DNA from 4 places in the Streptomyces sp. WAC03905 genome. Region 1 is predicted to be linked to each of the others. Evidence: riboswitches for the same ligand, from Rfam matches in the RefSeq annotation. Region 1 holds a riboswitch; each other region holds the start of a gene.
What was found. Region 1 has a riboswitch for cobalamin ahead of AC2RP6_RS15110 (ribonucleoside-diphosphate reductase subunit alpha). Riboswitches for the same ligand answer to the same signal wherever they lie in the genome.
Positions count from the first base shown of each region.

Region 2: another riboswitch for cobalamin. It lies ahead of AC2RP6_RS07835 (prenyltransferase/squalene oxidase repeat-containing protein); the one in region 1 lies ahead of AC2RP6_RS15110 (ribonucleoside-diphosphate reductase subunit alpha).
Region 3: another riboswitch for cobalamin. It lies ahead of metE (5-methyltetrahydropteroyltriglutamate--homocysteine S-methyltransferase); the one in region 1 lies ahead of AC2RP6_RS15110 (ribonucleoside-diphosphate reductase subunit alpha).
Region 4: another riboswitch for cobalamin. It lies ahead of AC2RP6_RS07870 (CoA-acylating methylmalonate-semialdehyde dehydrogenase); the one in region 1 lies ahead of AC2RP6_RS15110 (ribonucleoside-diphosphate reductase subunit alpha).

Region 1 covers NZ_JBXYDZ010000003.1:2,849,422-2,854,543, forward strand. Annotated here, with positions in the region: gene AC2RP6_RS15095 (carbon starvation CstA family protein) at 1-1,238, shown strand, start outside; gene AC2RP6_RS15100 (CstA-like transporter-associated (seleno)protein) at 1,235-1,432, shown strand; gene AC2RP6_RS15105 (GNAT family N-acetyltransferase) at 1,518-2,015, shown strand; cobalamin riboswitch at 2,067-2,188, shown strand; gene AC2RP6_RS15110 (ribonucleoside-diphosphate reductase subunit alpha) at 2,325-4,712, shown strand; gene AC2RP6_RS15115 (ribonucleotide-diphosphate reductase subunit beta) at 4,712-5,122, shown strand, end outside.
Region 2 covers NZ_JBXYDZ010000003.1:1,073,887-1,079,008, forward strand. Annotated here, with positions in the region: gene AC2RP6_RS07830 (prenyltransferase/squalene oxidase repeat-containing protein) at 1-1,667, opposite strand, end outside; cobalamin riboswitch at 1,796-1,927, opposite strand; cobalamin riboswitch at 1,975-2,113, shown strand; gene AC2RP6_RS07835 (prenyltransferase/squalene oxidase repeat-containing protein) at 2,223-3,635, shown strand; gene AC2RP6_RS07840 (DUF4430 domain-containing protein) at 3,698-4,192, opposite strand; cobalamin riboswitch at 4,330-4,471, opposite strand; gene AC2RP6_RS07845 (3-hydroxybutyryl-CoA dehydrogenase) at 4,698-5,122, opposite strand, start outside.
Region 3 covers NZ_JBXYDZ010000003.1:1,091,897-1,097,018, reverse strand. Annotated here, with positions in the region: gene AC2RP6_RS07910 (hypothetical protein) at 777-1,055, opposite strand; gene AC2RP6_RS07905 (5'-nucleotidase) at 1,246-2,190, opposite strand; cobalamin riboswitch at 2,358-2,576, shown strand; gene metE (5-methyltetrahydropteroyltriglutamate--homocysteine S-methyltransferase) at 2,736-5,060, shown strand.
Region 4 covers NZ_JBXYDZ010000003.1:1,082,960-1,088,081, forward strand. Annotated here, with positions in the region: gene AC2RP6_RS07860 (short-chain fatty acyl-CoA regulator family protein) at 1-1,275, shown strand, start outside; gene AC2RP6_RS07865 (cobalamin-binding protein) at 1,285-2,199, opposite strand; cobalamin riboswitch at 2,262-2,432, shown strand; gene AC2RP6_RS07870 (CoA-acylating methylmalonate-semialdehyde dehydrogenase) at 2,628-4,127, shown strand; gene AC2RP6_RS07875 (acyl-CoA dehydrogenase family protein) at 4,124-5,122, shown strand, end outside.

The sequences.
Region 1 (5,122 bases):
CCGAGTTCGCGGCCCGTGGCGACGGCCCGGTCTTCGCCGGGTCGATGTTCCCGTTCGTCTTCATCACGATCGCGTGCGGCGCGCTCTCGGGCTTCCACGCCCTGGTCTCCTCGGGCACCACCCCGAAGATGATCCAGAAGGAGACCCAGGTCCGCATGATCGGCTACGGCGCCATGCTGACCGAGTCGTTCGTCGCCGTCATGGCGATCATCGCGGCCTGCATCATCGAGCCCGGCCTCTTCTTCGCGGTCAACTCCCCGCCGGGGGTCATCGGTACCACGGTCGAGTCCGCCTCCCAGGCCGTGTCGAACTTCGGCTTCGCCATCTCCCCCGAGGCGCTCACCCAGGCCGCCAAGGACGTCGAGGAAGCCAGCCTGCTGTCCCGCACCGGCGGCGCCCCGACCTTCGCACTCGGAATGTCGGAGATCTTCTCCGCCGTCCTGGGCGGAGCCGGGATGAAGGCCTTCTGGTACCACTTCGCGATCATGTTCGAGGCGCTCTTCATCCTGACCACGCTCGACGCGGGCACCCGCGTGGGCCGGTTCATGCTGCAGGACACCCTCGGAAACGTCCACAAGTCCTTCAAGGACGTCAGCTGGAAGCCCGGCGTGTGGTTCGCGAGCGCGATCGTCGTCGGCGCGTGGGGCTACTTCCTGTGGGTCGGCATCAAGGACCCGCTGGGCGGCATCAACCAGCTCTTCCCGCTCTTCGGCATCGCCAACCAGCTGCTCGCCGCGGTCGCCCTGGCCGTCTGCACCACGCTGCTGGTGAAGTCCGGCCGGCTCAAGTGGGCGTGGGTGACGGGCGTGCCGCTGGTCTGGGACGCCACCGTGACCCTCACCGCGAGCTACCAGAAGGTCTTCTCCGACGACGTGAAGGTCGGCTTCTTCGCCCAGCGCGACAAGTACCAGGCCGGCATCGACGCCGACAAGGTCCTCGCCCCGGCCAAGAACATGGACGACATGCACACCGTCGTCACCAACGCCACGGTCGACGGCGTCCTGTGCGCCCTCTTCGCGGTCCTGATCATCGTGGTCCTCGCCGACGCGCTGCGGACCTGCCTCAAGGCCGTCCGCGACCCCGGTTCGGCGACGCTGTCCGAGGTCCCGTGGACCGAGTCGAAGATCGTGGCCCCGGCCGGTCTGATCGCCACCCCCGAGGAGCGGGCGGAGCTCGCCGCCGCCGCGGCGGCGGATCGCGACCCGGGCGGCGGGCAGGTCAAGGAGCCGGTGGGGTGAGCGGCGTACGCGCCGCCCTGGCCCGGGCGAGGTACTACGTACGGGAGTTCTCGGGGGAGGCCGCCTACGACCGCTACGTGGCCCACGCCCGCTCCCACGACCCGGACGCGGAGGTCCTCACCCGCCGCGCCTTCGAGCGCGCCCGCACCGACGCCCGCGAGGCGGACCCCCGCGAGGGCTTCCGCTGCTGCTGAGCCCCACCGACCGACAGGCCCCGCCGCACCCCGCGGCGGGGCCTGCGCGCGTCCCCCGCCGGGGACGTCCTGCACACTCGACCGCATGGACATGGTGATCAGAACGGCGGTGCCCGCCGACTACGAGACGCTGGGCGGGATCACGGCGCAGGCCTACCTCGCCGACGGGCACCTGGACTTCAACGAGGACGACGCCTATCTGCACGTGCTGCGCGACGTGGCCGGCCGTGCCGCACGGGCCGAGGTGCTCGTCGCCGAGCGCGACGGGCGGGTCCTGGGCGGGGTGACCTTCGCCGCACCCGGCAGCCCGCTCGCCGACATCGCCGGTCCGGACGAGGCGGAGTTCCGGATGCTGGCGGTCGCCCACGCGGCCCGGGGCCAGGGCGCCGGCGAGGCCCTGGTGCGGGCCTGCATCGAGCGGGCGCGGGCGATCGAGGGCGTCACGGGCGTCGTCCTGTCCACCCAGCGCAGCATGGCCGGGGCCCACCGGATCTACGTGCGGCTGGGCTTCGAGCGCACGCCGGAGCGGGACTGGGCGCCCATCGAGGGCCTGAAACTCCTGACGTACCGACTCAAGCTGTAGCCACGCCGACACTACATGTTGGGGGTGCCGCACAAGGGCGCCCCCACATGTATGCTCATGCCTGCTGTCGCCGCAGGGGAATCCGGTGGGAATCCGGAACTGTCCCGCAACGGTATGAAGTGTCCGACAACCGGACACCAAGTCCGATGACCTGCCGTCAGCGCGCCCGGATCGACCGAACCGGGTGCCGACACGTCCGGGCCTCGCGGTTGGGCCGGTGGACGCCGTGCGGTGTGCCCGTTCTGCCACGCCCGCATGCGCCCGCGCCCGCCCGCCGTTGCCCGGGCCGAGCGAGGGAGAGCTTCCGCCGTGACCATCGCGCCTTCCGCACCGCGCGCCGAGTCCGTTTCTGGCGACAACACCGAGGGCCCGGGGGCCACGCTGCTGCGTACCCTCACCGAACTGACGGCGGACCTCCCCGACACCGACCCCGGCCGCGTCGCCGCCGCCGCGCTCCGCGGCCGCAGTTCCGCCGCCGACGAGGCCGAACTGCGGGGGCTGGCCACCGAGTCCGCCGCCGGGCTGATCTCCGAGGACCCCGCGTACTCGAAGCTCGCCGCCCGCCTGCTGACGCTGGCCGTGCGCGACGAGGCCGCGAGCCAGGGCTCCACCTCCTTCTCCGCCTCCGTCGAGGTCGGCCACCGCGAGGGCCTGATCGCCGACCGCACCGCCGCGTTCGTACGCGCGCACGCGAGCCGCCTGGACGCGCTGGTCGAGCACACCCTCGCCGAGGGCGCCGACGACCGCTTCGGCTTCTTCGGCCTGCGCACCCTGCACAGCCGCTACCTGCTGCGCCACCCCATCACCCGTCAGGTCATCGAGACCCCGCAGTTCTTCATGCTGCGCGTGGCCTGCGGTCTCGCCGCGGACGAGAGCGTCCAGGCCGTCGAGGAAGTCGCCTCGCTCTACCGGCTGATGAGCCGCCTCGACTACCTGCCCTCCTCCCCGACGCTCTTCAACTCCGGCACCCGGCACCCGCAGATGTCCTCCTGCTACCTGCTGGACTCCCCGCTGGACGAGCTGGACTCGATCTACGACCGCTACCACCAGGTCGCGCGCCTGTCCAAGCACGCGGGCGGCATCGGCCTGTCGTACTCCCGCATCCGCGCCCGCGGTTCCCTGATCCGCGGCACCAACGGCCACTCCAACGGCATCGTGCCGTTCCTGAAGACCCTCGACGCCTCCGTCGCCGCGGTCAACCAGGGCGGCCGCCGCAAGGGCGCCGCCGCGGTGTACCTGGAGACCTGGCACGCGGACATCGAGGAGTTCCTGGAGCTCCGCGACAACACCGGTGAGGACCAGCGCCGCACCCACAACCTCAACCTCGCCCACTGGGTCCCCGACGAGTTCATGCGCCGCGTGAACGCCGACGCCGAGTGGTCGCTGTTCTCCCCGGCCGACGTGCCCGAGCTGGTCGACCTGTGGGGCGACGCGTTCGACGCCGCCTACCGCAAGGCCGAGGCGGACGGCCTGGCCCGCAAGACCATGCCCGCCCGCGACCTGTACGGCCGGATGATGCGCACCCTCGCGCAGACCGGCCAGGGCTGGATGACCTTCAAGGACGCCTCCAACCGGACGGCGAACCAGACCGCCGAGCCGGGCACCGTCGTCCACTCCTCGAACCTGTGCACCGAGATCATCGAGGTCACCGACGACGGCGAGACGGCCGTCTGCAACCTCGGCTCGGTCAACCTGGGCGCCTTCGTGCTCACGGACACGGGCGAGATCGACTGGGAGCGCCTCGACGAGACCGTCCGCACGGCCGTCACCTTCCTCGACCGCGTGGTGGACATCAACTTCTACCCGACCGAGCAGGCCGGCCGCTCCAACGCCCGCTGGCGTCCGGTGGGCCTGGGCGCGATGGGCCTCCAGGACGTCTTCTTCAAGCTCAAGCTGCCCTTCGACTCCCCCGAGGCGAAGGCGCTGTCCACCAAGCTCTCCGAGCGCATCATGCTGGCCGCGTACGAGGCCTCCTGCGACCTCGCCGAGCGCAGCGGCCCGCTGCCCGCCTGGGAGCAGACCCGCACCGCGCGCGGTGTCCTGCACCCGGACCACTACGGCGTCGAGCTGAACTGGCCGGAGCGCTGGGACGCGCTGCGCGCCCGCGTCGCCGAGACCGGCATGCGCAACTCCCTGCTGCTGGCGATCGCCCCGACGGCCACGATCGCCTCGATCGCCGGCGTCTACGAGTGCATCGAGCCGCAGGTCTCCAACCTCTTCAAGCGCGAGACCCTCTCGGGCGAGTTCCTCCAGGTGAACGGCTACCTGGTGGAGGAGCTGAAGGCGCTCGGCGTGTGGGACGCCCAGACCCGTGAGGCGCTGCGCGACTCCTCGGGCTCGGTGCAGGGCTTCGGCTGGATCCCGGCCGAGGTGCGCGAGCTGTACCGCACGGCGTGGGAGATCCCGCAGCGCGGCCTGATCGACATGGCGGCGGCCCGTACGCCGTTCCTCGACCAGTCGCAGTCGCTGAACCTGTTCCTGGAGACGCCCACCATCGGCAAGCTCAGCTCGATGTACGCGTACGCCTGGAAGCAGGGCCTGAAGACCACGTACTACCTGCGCTCGCGCCCCGCGACGAAGATCGCCCGCGCCGCGCAGGCCGCCACCGCCGCTCCGGTGGCCCTCCCGCAGGCCGTCGACGCCGAGGCGCTGGCCTGCTCCCTTGAGAACCCCGAGTCCTGCGAGGCGTGCCAGTAATGAGCTCCACCGACAAGAAGAACCTCCTGGACCCGGGCTTCGAGCTGACGCTCCGTCCGATGCGCTACCCGGACTTCTACGAGCGCTACCGGGACGCGATCAAGAACACCTGGACCGTCGAGGAGGTCGACCTCCACTCGGACGTCGCGGACCTCGCGAAGCTGACGCCCGCCGAGCAGCACATGATCGGCCGTCTGGTCGCGTTCTTCGCGACGGGCGACTCGATCGTCTCGAACAACCTGGTGCTGACCCTCTACAAGCACATCAACTCCCCGGAGGCGCGCCTGTACCTGTCGCGCCAGCTGTTCGAGGAGGCCGTGCACGTCCAGTTCTACCTGACGCTGCTCGACACCTACCTGCCCGACCCGGACGACCGTGCGGCCGCCTTCGACGCGGTCGAGGAGATCCCG
Region 2 (5,122 bases), 1.8 Mb from region 1:
TAGTAGTGGCCCTGGATGAGCCGGGTGGGGTCGGTGAGGTAGGCCGAGCCCTTCTTGAGGTCCGGTCCGCCCTCGGGACGGGGCGTCGGCCCGGTGGTGGGACCGGTCGGGGAGGGCGAGGGCTCGGGCTTCTTGGTGGTCAGGGTGACCAGGTCGCTCTTGGCCCCGGCGATGACGGCGGGGACGGTGGCGAACAGCAGCGGGTCGGTGCCGCCGGCCTCGAAGGCGAAAGCGCCGCTGGGCAGTTGCTGCTTGGACAGCCAGGAGACGGCCGCGTCCGCCCGGTCTGTCTCGCCCAGGTGGCGCAGGGCCTGGGCTGCGAAGCCGGTGGCGTACGCGCTGCCCACCGTGCCGTACGCGGCGGCGGGCAGGCCACCGTCCGCGAGCTGGGCCTTCTTCAGGAAGTCGCGGGCCTTGGCCACCTCCGCCTCGTGGCCGCCGGCCCGTTGGAGGGCGAGGGCGGCGAGGCCGGTGGCTCCGGGCTCGCTGTCGCAGCCGTCGCCGCGGCGGATCAGCATGCTGGTGAAGCCACCGTCCTGGCACTGCATGTCGGTCAGGCGGGCCACTGCGTCGGCGGGCGGGCGGACGCCGCCCCCGAGCAGGGCGATCACGGCCAGGGCCTGCCCCTCGGCCTGGCCGGAGGTGGTGGGAAAGTCACCCCTGACGGTGCAGCCGGGTACGGGCGTGGGGGCGTCCGATCCGCTGGTGCATACGTCCTTCACGAGGTCGCCGAGCAGGTCGTGGCCGCCGACGGCGCGGGGGTTGCCGCCCGTCGCCTCGGCCACGAGGGCGAGCCGGGCCGCGGCCGCCGCTTCCGGCGCCCGGTCCTTGCCGGACGGGTAGGCGTACGCCTCGGTGTGCTCGGGCCGGGCCAGGAAGGCGGCTACCTTCGCGGCCGCCGGGCTCTTCGGGTCGGCGGCGGCCAGGGCGAGGGCGGTCTCGGCGGTCAGGGTGTAGTTGGGGGTTTCGGAGCCCTCGTCAACGACGCGTTCGCCGTCCTTGAGCTGTGCGGTGAGCCAGCGGGTGGCCGCGGGGAGGTCGACCGCGCCGGGCGGGACGACGGGCCCGCTCGTGTCGGTGGGCTTGGGCGAGGCCCCGCCGCCGGCGCGGACGTCGTCCGGGGAGAAGGTGGGCTTGCCGGTGCTGCCGCCGACGTCCGTGCCGCCGAAGACCCACGCGTCCACGTCACCCGGCTTGGGGGTACGGGCCATCGCGCCGAGCGGGCTGTACGTCCAGTTCGCCTGCCCGGGCGAGGCCGTCCAGTAGGACCAGTAGGCAGAGGCCTGCGGGGTGAGCTGGCAGGGCTCCTTGTCCGGCGTCGGGTACTGCGTACCGGAGTTGAAGGAGCCGTAGCCGATCCGGCAGATGAAGGCGGGGCCGTCGTGGACGGTGCCGGTGGTGGTGAATCCGGCTTCGTGGAGCAGGTCGTAGCCGGTGGTCGGGGTCGTGTCGCAGCCGCGTTCGACCTTGCCGCCGAACGGGCCGAAGTCGACGGCCACGACCGCGCCGACCGTGGCCGTGCAGTCCTTGACCGGGTCGGCCGTCGCCGTCGTGGACGGCGCGAGGAAGGCGACGGTCACACCGCAGACGAGCAGCATCGCCGCCGTGATGGACAGCAGCCGATGTCTGGCGCTCGTGTGCTGGCCTGCCCACTGTTCGGTGTCCACCCGCAGCCCCCTCGTCCAGGCCGGACGGACGGGGTACGTGGCGAGACGCCCCGTGCGCGATGTCCGCAGGGGCGTTGACGACCACGCCGTAGTCCGCGACGGCGCTCTTCGTTCATGACACGGCCACAGGCAATCCGGCTCGCCCGGGACGATCGCCGGGCCTACGGTTGCGGGTCAGCGCCGGAATTCGACCGGCTTCCCCTGGGGCTGAGTACTTGTCAGCCGCCATGGAACACGGCCCCGAGTGCACCGTCAAGGTGGGATGCGTCTCATCCGGCTGCCGGGGCAGGGCACTTGGCGCCATGCTGGCGGACCCTTGATCACTGGGGTAGCGTCCTGGGCGCCACATGGGGGAACTCGGTGAGAATCCGGGGCTGACGCGCAGCGGTGTGGCACGGCGGACGCCGTGCCGAGCCCGAATGCCCGTGCGGTGACGAAGCATCAGGAAGCCGTACCACGCGTCCCGGACGGCGGCCCCTTCCCCAGGTCGTGCCGCGGTCCGCGCACGGTCCCCGGGCGAGGTCGGCCGGCGTTCGCCGATCTCAGGAGCAGGTCATGAACCGTTCCCTCACCCCCCGCCGCCTCGCGATTGCGGTCCCTGCCGCAGTCGGCGCGTTCGCCCTCGCCGTGGTGCCCGCCGCGGCCACGTCGACGCCCGCCCAGATCGCCACGTCGAAGACGAACGGTGTGGCGTACCTCAAGTCCCTTCAGGCCGCCGATGGTTCCTACGCCGGCTCTGGATTGTCCAACGAGTGGGCCTTCAGCGCCTTCGCCGCCGCGGGTACCGCGGTCGTCGACGTCGCGCCGGGCGGGGACACCACGAAGAACGCCCGGACCGTCTACCGGAACCTGCTGTCCACGTCCGGCTGGCCCTCGGCCTCCCCGGTCGTCACCGACTATGAGCGCGGCACCCTGAACGCGTACGCGGCCGGTATCGACCCGGCCCGGGTCTCCGCCTCCCGCAACCTGATCGCGAACATCTACTCCTACTGGCAGACCCCCGAGCCCGGCTACTTCGGCCCCTCCGCCAACTTCAACGGCACCGTCTTCGCCGCCCTCGCCCTCGGCGGCGCCAAGACCCAGACGGGCAGCGCCCGCATACCGCAGGCCCTCACCAACTCCCTCGTCGCACGCATCCGCGCGAACCAGCACAACGACGGCGGCTGGCAGTACAGCAAGGCCGAGGGCAACCCGACCGCTCTGGCCACCGCCGGCGACATCGACATGACCGGCGCCGCCATGGCCGCCCTGTGCGCCTCGGGCGTCCCGGGCACCGACACCGACGTCGTCCAGGCGAAGAACTTCCTCAAGAGCAAGCTCGTCACCACCTCGGGCGCCTTCAACTCGATGTACGGCGTCAACACCAGCTCCAACGGCTGGGCCGTCGCCGGGCTCAACGCCTGCGGCATCAACCCCCAGACCGGGGATTTCCTCACCACCGCCGGCAAGACCCCGATCGACTTCCTCATCGCCAACCAGTACAACCCCGGCGGCGGCTTCAAGTACAAGCCGGCCGACACCAGCCCCACCGCCTACGCCTCGATCGACTCGTTGCGCGCGGTCGCCGGCGGCGGCTTCACCTCCACCCCGCCCGTCCCGGTCACCCCGGGCGCCCCACAGTGGGTGGCCCAGTCGACGTTCACCTCGGGGACCGCCACCAAGCTGGCGCTCACCGTGGACGACGGCGCCGGCGGCCTGAAGGTCTGCTCGGTCTCCTTCACCCCGACCGGCACGACCACCACCCTCGGCGACGTCCTGAACGCGGCGACCACGGCGGCCACCCCGGCCGGCTGTGTCACCAGCGTGACGCCGTCCTCCGGCACCGGCACCATCACTGCCGTCAACGGCAAGGCCAACAGCGGCTCCAACACCTGGAAGGTGAGCGTGGACGGCTCCGCCTTCGCCGGAGCCGCCCGCAACAAGGTGATCAACGTGGGCGACACCATCGCGCTGCGCTGGGGCGCCTGAGACGTGCGACGGGCGGGGGTACGCGTCCTGCTCCCCCGCCCGTGGTGCGGCACCTGCTCGGATCAGAAGGAGGTCCAGACGAACGACACCTGGTCGCCCGCGTTCAGCTTGAACTGGCAGCCGCCGACCGGGGTGGGCGTGCCGTTGACGGATATGTTCCAGTAGGCCGAGCCGCCCCCGCTGACACCCTTGATGGTGTCGACGGAGAAGTCGTCGAACGAGGCGTACCAGGTGCCGTCCCAGGCGAAGTAGTTAAGGCGGGCGGCGTCGTCCAGGGCGGCGGTCGGGGTGGGGACCTTGCTCGGGTTGGCGCCGCCGTTGGTGCCGTCGCACTTGTGGGTGCCGCCGGTGGCGGTGGTCACGTCGTGACCCTTGGTCGTGATCTTCCCCTTGAACAGCTGCCCGTCGGGGCCCTGCACGGTGAGGTTGACCTTGACCGGGGCGTTGGTGTTGACCGGCTTGGCGTGGGCGACGGCCGGGACGGCGGTGAGGCCGGTGAGGACGAGTCCCAGGGCGGCCGTGGTGACGACGGCGTGGCGGGCGGGGCTCAGGCGCATGGAGTGGCCTTTCTGACCGGTCCGGTCGGCCGATGCGGCTCCCGCGACCGGGACGTCCCACCCGCGGCAGGCGTACGAGCGCGCTGACGTGGTGTTCCGGCGGTACCGGGCTTCGCTCTGCAGACCGTGACAGTGGAAGCGGATGCTGCCGCGCGGCGGGCATCCCGACTCGCGGCGCAGGTCAGCGCGCCACACACGGTTGCAGGTCAGCGCCGGATTCCCACCGGCTTCCCCCGATCGCACAGCCATTCGGTTGTGGCCCGGCCGCAGCCGGGCAGTGGCATCGTACGGTGCGCGCCGTTCGCGGCCAAGTACCTTTTGCAGAAGGGGTACTGAACCGCTCACCGGGCCCAGGACGGTCCGGGCGGTCCGAGGTCCGGAGCTGTTTGGCTAGCCACGAGGGCCGATGACCGCGCGGGCGAAGGGGTGCGGCGGACACCACTCCGCCGCACCCCTTCCTCCACACGCTGCCGGGCCCCTCAGCCCGGCGGCAGCACCGGGTCCCTCAGCAGTCCCGGTCGTAGGTGTGGAACCCCCGGCCTGTCTTGCGGCCCAGCAGCCCTGCCTGCACCATCCGCATCAGCTGCGGCGGCGGGGCGTAAAGGGGTTCCTTGAACTCGTCGTAGAGCGACTCCGCGATGGCGGCGACCGTGTCGAGGCCGATGAGATCGGCCAGCTTCAGCGGGCCCATGGGGTGTGCGCAGCCGAGCTCCATGCCGGCGTCGACGTCGGCCGGGGTGGCGAAGCCGGACTCGGCCATCCGGATCGCCGACAGCAGGTACGGGACGAGAAGGGCGTTGACGACGAATCCGGCCCGGTCCTGGGAGCGGATCGTCGTCTTGCCCAGGGCCTCCCGGGCGAAGGCCTCAACCGTCTCCACGGTCTCCCGGGAGGTGTGCAGCGACGAGACCACCTCCACCAGCGGCAGCA
Region 3 (5,122 bases), 1.8 Mb from region 1:
CTGACATCTGGACGTTTCCGCAGGTCAGCGGCGTGATGACGAGCTCTTGGTCAGCAAATGGTCAGCATCAGCCCCTGGGGCTGACCACGGAGGCACACCCGGCGGCGGTCGCGCATGTTGCTGGCGCATGGCGTGCCGATGCGTCGTGACCACGGACTTTGTCGCGTGGAACCCGACGTCGTTGGGGTCGCGCCCGGCCGTCCTTGCCGGTGACACGGGTGCAGTCATCCACCGGACGGCGAAGCGGCGACAGCCTCGTCTCCTTCGTTCAAGCGAAGCGATCGCTATTCCGGCAGCGGTTCGACCTCAGAGTTTCTAGCGTCGGCAGCAGTGTTTCGCTGTGCGAGAGGACTCGAACGTGACCGACCCTGCCGCAGGTGTGCGACCGCCGCCGAAGCGCGCCGGCTTCCCGGCCGGGCAAAGCGGCGCACGGCCGTCCTGCGCGAGTACGAGGAATTCAATTCCGAGCGACGCAGGGGGATTCCTCCCGTGCTGTGGCCGTTCTTCGCGCCGGACCCGGACCGGTACTACCGATGGCGGGTCCAGCTGGATTGCGCTTGCAACAAGGAGCTGATTTCGCCGGACGACCGCACCCCGCCGAGCGAGAGGCAGTGGCGCGGCCTTGGGGACGGTGAAGCATTGCCGCAGGGACAGGTGTACTGCCGGCACGATGATTCCGTCGATGCCCCCTACCGCGACATCATTGAGTGGGGAGCCCGACGGGAGGTGAGGCCAGCACGCCAGCCCGGCGGGCCGCCGCATTTCGGGCCTGAATCTCACGCGGATTGCTCCCCGCCACCGTGGTGCCGGTCTTCGGCGGCGCTGCGCATGTGGGCGGCGACGACCTTGCCAAGCCGCCGGTACACCGACATCGGCTCGATGAAGCCCCGCTCCTCGCACACCTCCGCGCACGAGAGCCCGCGAAGAGGCACGGGCAACCGTCGGTCGCTGAGGAGTTGTTCGAGCAGGACGGCCCCGCCGGCCACTCCGAGGTCATGCTTCGTGAGATCCAGTGGCTGGCCGAAGCCTGCGAGCCCTACGTACCGGTTGGGCATGCTGGCCTCCGCTCTTCACGCGACCACGCAGGGTCGCTGCTCTGATCCGGCCCATTCCCCCGGTGCAATGCGATGGTCCGAACTCCGATCGTGACAGGAACCACTGACAGCCACGCCGCCCGGACGCGAGGCAGGCTTTGCCTGAGCTGGCTCGACCCGCCGTCAGCAGCCGGCTGCAACAGCCCGCGTTTCATGCCGGCCCCGACGGATGAGCGTTGACGACTCCGAACGGCACGTGGACGCTCGGGGTGGCCGGTGCCGTGCCGTTCAGGTGGGAGACCTGGTCGTCGAAGAAGATGTGCGGGTCGAGGGCGCTCATCACGGCGGCCTTGTCGATGCCGCCGAGGAAGAAGGCGTCGTTGACGCGCAGGCCCCACTGCTTCAGGCTCCGCACGGCACGTTCGTGTGCGGGGGCGTCCCGGGCGGTGACCAGGGACACCCGGAGACGGGGCTGGTAGGCGGGATCCTTGTGGCGCTCCTCCTCTTCGCGACGCTGGATGCGGTTGATGCCGGCAAGGAATTCTTTCAAGGGTCCGGGGTCGTGAGGGGTGGTCACATTGAGGACCTCGTACGCGCGGAACCCCTCGATGCCGACCGTGCGGAAGACCTGCTCGGAGGAATCCCCGGCCAGTACGCCGTCGAAGTCGAAGGCGATGCGGAGTTCCTGGTCGGCTTCGTCATCGACCCGCTCCGTCGCGAGTACGTGTCCCGCCGGCATTCCGTCGGTCACCGCTTCCCGAACATCGGATCCGTTGGCCGAGAGGAACAAGGACATGTTCAAGGCGGGCATGAAGCGGTGTGACGGCCGGCCCTGCTGGAAGACGGCCCGACTGATGTGCAGGCCGTGCGCCGCGATGGAGCGCATGACGCGGAGTCCGGTATCCGGGTCGTTGCGCGACAGGATGATGACCTCGACCAGTGGATCGGAGGGATCCGCGAGGTCGTTGAGCGACAGCAGGCGCCGGACGAAGGGGAAGGCCACTCCCTTGGTCAGGATGTCGTCCACATGGTCTTCTTGGTAGGACCGGTACGCGTCCTCGCCCTGTTCCCGGAAGACCGTGTCGCAGTCGGTGAGGTCGAAGAGGGCGCTCGAGGCGATCCCGATGACGAGGCGGTCGGACAGGTCGTACTTCATCTCGCCCCCTGCTGGCACACGTGCAACATTGAGAGGGTTATCGCCTGTTTGAATATGCCGAAAACATGTGCGATCTCTGCTCGGTGACCAGCTGCGCTCCGGGCGGCTGTGTCTCGTTCGCTCGTCCGAATAATGGACGGCGGTCGTCGCCCAGCGGGCGCACGGCCTAGGCTGGCCGGGCAGCTGGTTCGCCCCGTCCGCCAGGCGGGATGCGTCGTAAGAGGGAACCCGGTGGGAATCCGGGACTGCCCCGCAGCGGTGAGCGGGAACGACCGCCGTCATACGCACTGGGACCGTGAGGTCCTGGGAAGCGACGGCCAGTAGGTGCCGGCCCAGTGGCCTGCGTGCCCGCGAGTCCGAAGACCTGCCCGTTGCCCGCACGCGGACGATTCCGTGTGCGGACATCCCGGTGACCTCGTGGGCGGGTCGGCGTACAGAGCGAGAACGGCCGGCCGTAGGGGTCGGGGCCGTCCGCTTCCGGTACCCCTTCGTGCCTGACGTGTCCCATCGGGATCTCAGGGATTCATCTCGCGAAGGAGATCTCCGTGACCACCCAGTCTGCAGCAGCGGCAGCAGGTGCCACCGTCCACGGCTACCCCCGTCAGGGCGGGAACCGTGAACTGAAGAAGGCGATCGAGGGCTACTGGAAGGGCCGCGTCACCGCCGACGCCCTCCACGCCACCGCTGCCGGCCTGCGCCGTACCGCCTGGCAGCAACTCGCCGCGGCCGGCCTCACCGAAGTACCCACCGGGGACTTCTCGTACTACGACCACGTCCTGGACACCACCGTCATGGTCGGCGCGGTCCCCGCACGCCACCGGGCCGCGGTCGCCGCCGACCCACTGGACGGCTACTTCGCGATGGCCCGGGGCACACAGGACGTGCCGCCGCTGGAGATGACCAAGTGGTTCGACACCAACTACCACTACCTGGTCCCCGAGCTGGGGCCGGACACCGTCTTCACCGCCGACCCCGCGAAGCAGGTCGCCGAGCTCGGAGAGGCCCTCGCCCTCGGTCACACCGCCCGTCCCGTCCTGGTCGGTCCTGTCACCTACCTGCTGCTGGCCAAGCCTGCACCCGGCGTGGCGGCGGACTTCCAGCCGTTGACCCTGCTCGACCGGCTCCTGCCCGTATATGCCCAGGTCCTGGCAGCCCTGCGTGCCGCCGGCGCCGAGTGGGTGCAGCTGGACGAGCCCGCCCTGGTGCAGGACCGCACCCCGGCCGATCTCAACGCGGCCGCCCGCGCCTACCGTGACCTGGGCGCACTCACCGACCGGCCCAAGCTGCTCGTCGCCTCCTACTTCGACCGGCTCGGGGAGGCCCTGCCCGTCCTGGCGAAGGCGCCCGTCGAAGGCCTCGCCCTCGACTTCACCGGCCCGGCCGCCGCTCAGCTCGACGACCTCGCGGCCGTGGGCGGACTGCCCGGCAAGCGCCTGGTCGCCGGGGTCGTGGACGGCCGCAACATCTGGGTCAACGACCTGGAGAGGTCCCTGACCACCCTCGGGACCCTGCTCGGCCTGGCCGACAGGGTGGACGTGGCAGCCTCGTGCTCCCTGCTGCACGTCCCGCTCGACGCCGCCGCGGAACGGGACGTCGACCCGCAGATCGTGCGCTGGCTCGCCTTCGCCCGGCAGAAGGCCGCCGAGATCGCGACCCTCGCGAAGGGCCTCAGGTCCGGCACCGCGGCGGTGGCCGGTGAGCTCTCCGCCAACCGGGCCGCCCTCGCCTCCCGGACAGCCTCCCCCATCACGCACGACCCGGCCGTCCGCGCCCGTACCGCGGCCGTCACCGACGCCGACGGCCGCCGCGCCCAGCCCTACGGCGAGCGCGCCGCCGCCCAGCGGGCCCATCTGGGTCTGCCCCTGCTGCCGACCACCACGATCGGTTCGTTCCCGCAGACCGACGAACTGCGCGCGGCCCGTGCCGACCTGCGGGCCGGACGGATCGACCCGGCCGGGTACGAGGCCCGCATCAAGGGCGAGATCGAGGAGGTGATCTCCTTCCAGGAGAAGACCGGTCTGGACGTCCTGGTGCACGGCGAGCCCGAACGCAACGACATGGTCCAGTACTTCGCGGAGCAGCTGACCGGCTACCTCGCCACGCAGCACGGTTGGGTCCAGTCCTACGGCACCCGCTACGTCCGCCCGCCGGTGCTGGCCGGGGACGTCTCCCGGCCCGATCCGATGACCGTCCGCTGGACCTCGTACGCGCAGTCCCTGACGGCCAAGCCGGTCAAGGGCATGCTGACCGGGCCGGTCACCATGCTCGCCTGGTCCTTCGTGCGGGACGACCAGCCGCTGGGCGACACCGCCCGCCAGGTCGCGCTCGCCCTGCGGGACGAGGTGAACGACCTGGAGGCGGCCGGGACGTCGGTGATCCAGGTCGACGAGCCGGCTCTCCGTGAGACCCTGCCGCTGCGCGCCGCCGGCCACGCCGACTACCTGGCCTGGGCCACCGAGGCGTTCCGCCTGACGACCTCCGGGGTCCGGCCGGATACCCAGATCCACACCCACATGTGCTACGCCGAGTTCGGCGACATCGTGCAGGCCATCGACGACCTCGACGCGGACGTCATCAGCCTGGAGGCCGCCCGCTCGCACATGCAGGTCGCTCGGGAACTGGCCGCCCACGGCTACCCCCGCGAGGCCGGGCCGGGCGTGTGGGACATCCACTCCCCGCGCGTCCCCAGTTCTGAGGAAGCGGCCGCTCTGCTGCGGACGGGCCTGGAGGCCATTCCGGCCGAGCGGCTGTGGGTCAACCCCGACTGCGGGCTGAAGACCCGTGGCTGGCCCGAGACCCGTGCGTCCCTGGAGAACCTGGTGGTCGCTGCCCGTGAGGTCCGCGCCGGCCTTGCCCGCGACCACGCCTGACCTGCACGAACAGAGCCCTGGCGTCCCGGTTGTCCGGGGCGCCAGGGCTCTGAAGGTGGCTT
Region 4 (5,122 bases), 1.8 Mb from region 1:
CCATTGACCGTGCCTGTCCTGCTGCGGCTGACCGAGGCGTTCGGCGTGGACCCCGGCTTCTTCTCCGAACGCGACACCAGCCGGCTGGTGGCCGATCTGCGCGAGGCACTGGCGGGCGAGATCGCCGGGGCCCGCGTCTCTTCTTCGGACCTCGCCGAGCTCGCGACCCGGATGCCGGCGGTGGCCTCCGTCCTGCTGGACCTCGGTCGGCGCAGCCAACTCCTGGCCGAGCGGCTGGCCGACACCGCCGACGGCCGGGACGGTGGACCGGCCGCGCCGCGTTCACCGCACGAGGAGATCCGCGAGTTCTTCTACCGCCGCCAGAACTACCTCCACGACACCGACGTCGCCGCCGAGGGCCTCGCCCGGGAGATGGGCATCCGCCCGGGAGAGGTCGTCCGGCTGCTGTCGAAGCGCCTGGCCGACCACCACGGGATCCGGCTCACCTCGGACTCCGACCGCCTGCACCACTTCGATGCCGGAACGCGGGTCCTGCACCTGTCCGGTCGGCTCCGCCCCGGCCAGCAGGCGTTCCGCATAGCCACCCAGCTGGCGCTCCTGGAACACGGGGACGAGCTGGACCGGCTGGCCGCCGAGGACTTCGATCCGGGCTCCCCCGCCCACAGCCTGGCCCGCATCGGCATCGCCAACTACTTCGCCGCCGCACTGATCCTCCCGTACCGCGCCTTCCACACGGCCGCCGAAGAGTTCCGCTACGACATCGAACGCCTCACCGACCACTTCGGCCTCGGCTACGAGACCGTCTGCCACCGCCTGAGCACCCTGCAACGTCCCAGGCTGCGCGGGGTGCCGTTCTCCTTCGTGCGGGTCGACCGGGCCGGGAACATGTCCAAGAGGCAGTCGGCGACCGGGTTCCACTTCTCCCGCGCGGGCGGCACCTGTCCGCTGTGGAACGTGTACGAGGCCTTCGCCGCGCCCAGCCGGATCCACGTCCAGGTCGCCGCCATGCCCGACGGCCAGCGTTACCTGTGGACCGCCCGGGCCGTCACCCGGCACCGCGGCGGCTGGGGCGAGCCCGGCAAGACCTTCGCCATCGGGCTTGGCTGCGAGATCCGGCATGCGTCCCGGCTCGTCTACTCCGACGGCCTCGACCTGGACAACGCCTCCGCCGCCACCCCCATCGGCATGGGATGCCGGCTCTGCGAACGCCTCGACTGCCCCCAGCGCGCCGTCCCGCCCCTCGGCCGGACACTCACCGTTGACGAGAACAGCAGCACGTTCATCCCCTACCCCGTCGCCCGGGACCGGGGCTGAGGATCCGGCTCACCGCAGCCGCCGAGCCTCCGCCTCGGTCACCGGGTCCCCCGCCCGTACGCCGTGGAGCACGTGGGCGAGCACCTCGGCGCCGCGGACCACGCGGGGGCCCGGCCGGTTGAAGTACGCAGGTCCGTCCAGGACCCACACCTCGCCGGCCGCCACGGCGGGCAGTTCGTGCCAGCCCGGCTGGGCGGTGAGCAGGTCGAGCTCCGTCATGGTCCGCTCGGGCGGGAAACCGCACGGGAGCACGAGGATCACGTCCGGGCGGGCCTCGCGTACCGCCTCCCACGTCATCGGCTTGGTGTGCTCACCGGGCTCGGCCAGGAGCGCTTCGCCGCCGGCCGCGGCGATCTGCTCCGGTACCCAGTGGCCGGCGGGCCAGAGCGGGTCGAGCCACTCGATGGCGACGACCCGGGGCCGCGCTCGCCCCGCCGTGCGGCGCCGGACCTCGGCCAGGCGGCCACGCAACTCCGTGCGTCGCCGCTCGGCAGCCTCCCCCACCCCCAGCAGCTCGCCCACCGTGACCAGGCAGTCCAGTACGTCGTCCAACGTCCGCGGCTCCAGGCTCAGCACCCGGGGGCCGGCGTCCATGACGCGCACCGCGTGGGAGACCGCCTCGTAGGACACCGCGCAGACCTGGCAGAGGTCCTGGGTGAGCAGGACGTCCGGTGCGAGGGCGGCGAGCGCCTCCGTGTCCAGGGTGTAGAGCGAGGATCCACTGTGTGCCGCGCCGCCCACCGCGGTGGAGATCTCCCGGCTGGTGAGCACGTCCGCGTCGAATTCGGCCCGGGTCACGACGGGTACGGAGGCGACCGCTGCGGGCGGCCAGTCGCATTCGTGGGTGCGTCCGACCAGGTCGGAGACGAGTCCGAGGTCCGCCACGATGTCGGTGGCCGCCGGGAGCAGGGAGACGATGCGCATACGGCGACTCTAGGCCCGCCCGAGCGGTGAGTCTGGACTTACTAGGACGTCCAACTATATGTTCCTGGCACAAGGTCCGCGGTGCAGGGAAGCCGGTGTGAATCCGGCACGGTCCCGCCACTGTGACCGGGGAGTGTGCTGCCATCCACACGCCACTGACGAAGTCTGTCGGGAAGGCGGGCGGCGCGCGGGGATCCGGGAGTCAGGATACCGGCCGCGGATTGTTCCCGCGTTTGTCCACGAGGATGGAGCAGACACGCATGGCACCGGTTTGTACCCACGACCCTGGTGATCCGGCGGAGCGCACGCACACCACTTCCGTGCGCTCGTAGTTCCCACGGCTTTCCGCAGCGGCACACCCCCATCAGGGTGTCGTCCGCCGGTCTGCCGTGCCATCCCCGGATCCAACCTGACGAGAGCAGGCACCCATGGTCCGTGAACTCACCCATTTCATCGGCGGAAAGCACACCACCGGCACCTCCGGACTCTTCGCCGACGTGTACGACCCCAACACCGGCGCCGTCCAGGCGCGCGTGCCCCTGGCCGGGCGCGCCGACACCGAGGCCGCCATCGCCAACGCCGAGGAGGCGCAGGTCGATTGGGGGCAGTGGAACCCTCAGCGACGCGCCCGCGTGCTGCTGCGCTTCCTCCAGCTCGTCGAAGGCGAACGCGAGAGCCTGGCCAGGCTTCTGTCTTCCGAGCACGGCAAGACCGTGGCCGACGCCCACGGCGACCTGCAACGCGGCCTGGAGGTGGTCGAGTTCGCCGCCGGGATCCCGCACCTCCTCAAGGGGGAGTTCACCGACAACGCCGGAACCGGCATCGACGTGCACTCCCTGCGCAGCCCGCTCGGCGTGGTCGCCGGCATCACGCCGTTCAACTTCCCCGCGATGATCCCGCTGTGGCAGGCCGCGCCCGCGCTGGCCTGCGGGAACGCGTTCATCCTCAAGCCGTCCGAGCGCGATCCGTCGGTACCGCTGCGGCTCGCGGAGCTGTTCCTGGAGGCGGGACTGCCGCCGGGCGTGCTCAACGTGGTCAACGGCGGCAAGGAGTCCGTCGACACCCTCCTCGAAGACCCGCGCGTCCAGGCCCTCGGCTTCGTCGGCTCGACCCCGATCGCCGCGCACATCTACGCCACCGCCGCGTCCCACGGCAAGCGCGCCCAGTGCTTCGGCGGCGCCAAGAACCACATGATCGTGATGCCGGACGCGGACCTCGACCAGGCCGTCGACGCCCTCATCGGCGCCGGCTACGGCTCGGCGGGCGAGCGCTGCATGGCCATCTCCGTCGCCGTACCCGTCGGCGAGGAGACGGCCGACCGGCTGGTCGCCGCCCTCAAGGACCGCATCGCCACCCTGAAGATCGGCCGGTCCGACGACCCGGAGGCCGACTTCGGGCCGCTGGTCAGCCGGGACGCCCTCGACCGGGTCCGCCGCTACGTCGACATCGGCGTCAACGAGGGAGCCGAACTCGTCGTCGACGGCCGCGGGTTCACTCTGGAAGGCCACGAGAACGGCTACTTCGCCGGCGCCTCCCTCTTCGACCGGGTCACCCCGCAGATGCGCGTCTACCGCGAGGAGATCTTCGGCCCCGTCCTGTCGGTCGTCCGAGCCGCCGACTTCGAGGAGGCCCTGCGCCTGCCGAGCGAGCACCCGTACGGCAACGGAGTGGCGATCTTCACCCGCGACGGGGACACCGCCCGCGAGTTCACACGCCGCGTCAACACCGGCATGGTCGGCGTCAACGTCCCCATCCCGGTACCGGTCGCCTACCACACCTTCGGCGGCTGGAAGCGCTCCGGATTCGGCGACCTGAACCAGCACGGCCCGGACTCGATCCGCTTCTACACCCGCACCAAGACCGTCACCTCGCGCTGGCCCTCCGGGGTCAAGGAAGGCGCGAGCTTCACCATCCCGACGATGGGGTGAGCGCCGTGACCACCGCCCTCACCGAGGACCAGCTCGCCCTGGCCGAGGTCACCCTCGACTTCGCCCAGGAGCAACTGGCCCCCCATGCCCTGGCATGGGACCAGGACAAGCACTTCCCCGTCGACGTCATCCGACAGGCCGCCGCCCTCGGTCTCGCCGGTGTGTACGTCCGCGAGGAACACGGCGGCTCGGGCCTGTCACGCAGCGACGGCGTCCTCGTCTTCGAAACCCTCGCCACCGGCTGCCCGTCCATCGCCGGCTACCTGTCCATCCACAACATGGTCGCCTGGATGATCGACCGCTACGGCGACGACGCCCAGCGCGCCCGCTGGCTGCCCGGCCTGTGCTCCGCGGCGACCCTGGGCAGCTACTGCCTGACCGAACCGGGCGCGGGATCGGACGCCGCCGCGCTGCGCACCCGCGCGGAGCGGCAGGGTGACCACTACGTCCTGACCGGCGTCAAGCAGTTCATCTCCGGTGCCGGATCGGCCGGCGTGTACGTGGTCATGGCGAGGACCGGCGAGTCGGGCCCGGGCGGGATCTCCGCGTTCGTCGTCGAACGCGAGGACCCGGGGGTCTCGTTCGGGCCGAACGAACGGAAGATGGGCTGGAACGCCCAGCCGACCCGCCAGGTCGTCCTCGACGGCGTCCGCCTCCCCGCCGACCGGCGGCTGGGCTCGGAGGGCGACGGCTTCCGCATCGCCATGAGCGGCCTCAACGGCGGCCGACTCGGCATCGCCGCCTGCTCGCTCGGCGGCGGCCAGAGCGCCCTGGACCGGTCGCTGTCCTACCTGGCGGACCGCGAGGCCTTCGGCAGTCGGCTCCTGGACCGCCAGGCGCTCCAGTTCCGGCTGGCCGACATGGCCACCGAGCTGGCCGCCGCCCGCGCCCTGGTCCGGCAGGCCGCCGAGGCCCTCGACACGGGCGATGCGCTGGCCCCGCGACTGTGCGCGATGGCCAAGCGGTTCGCCACCGACACCGGGTACACGGTCGCC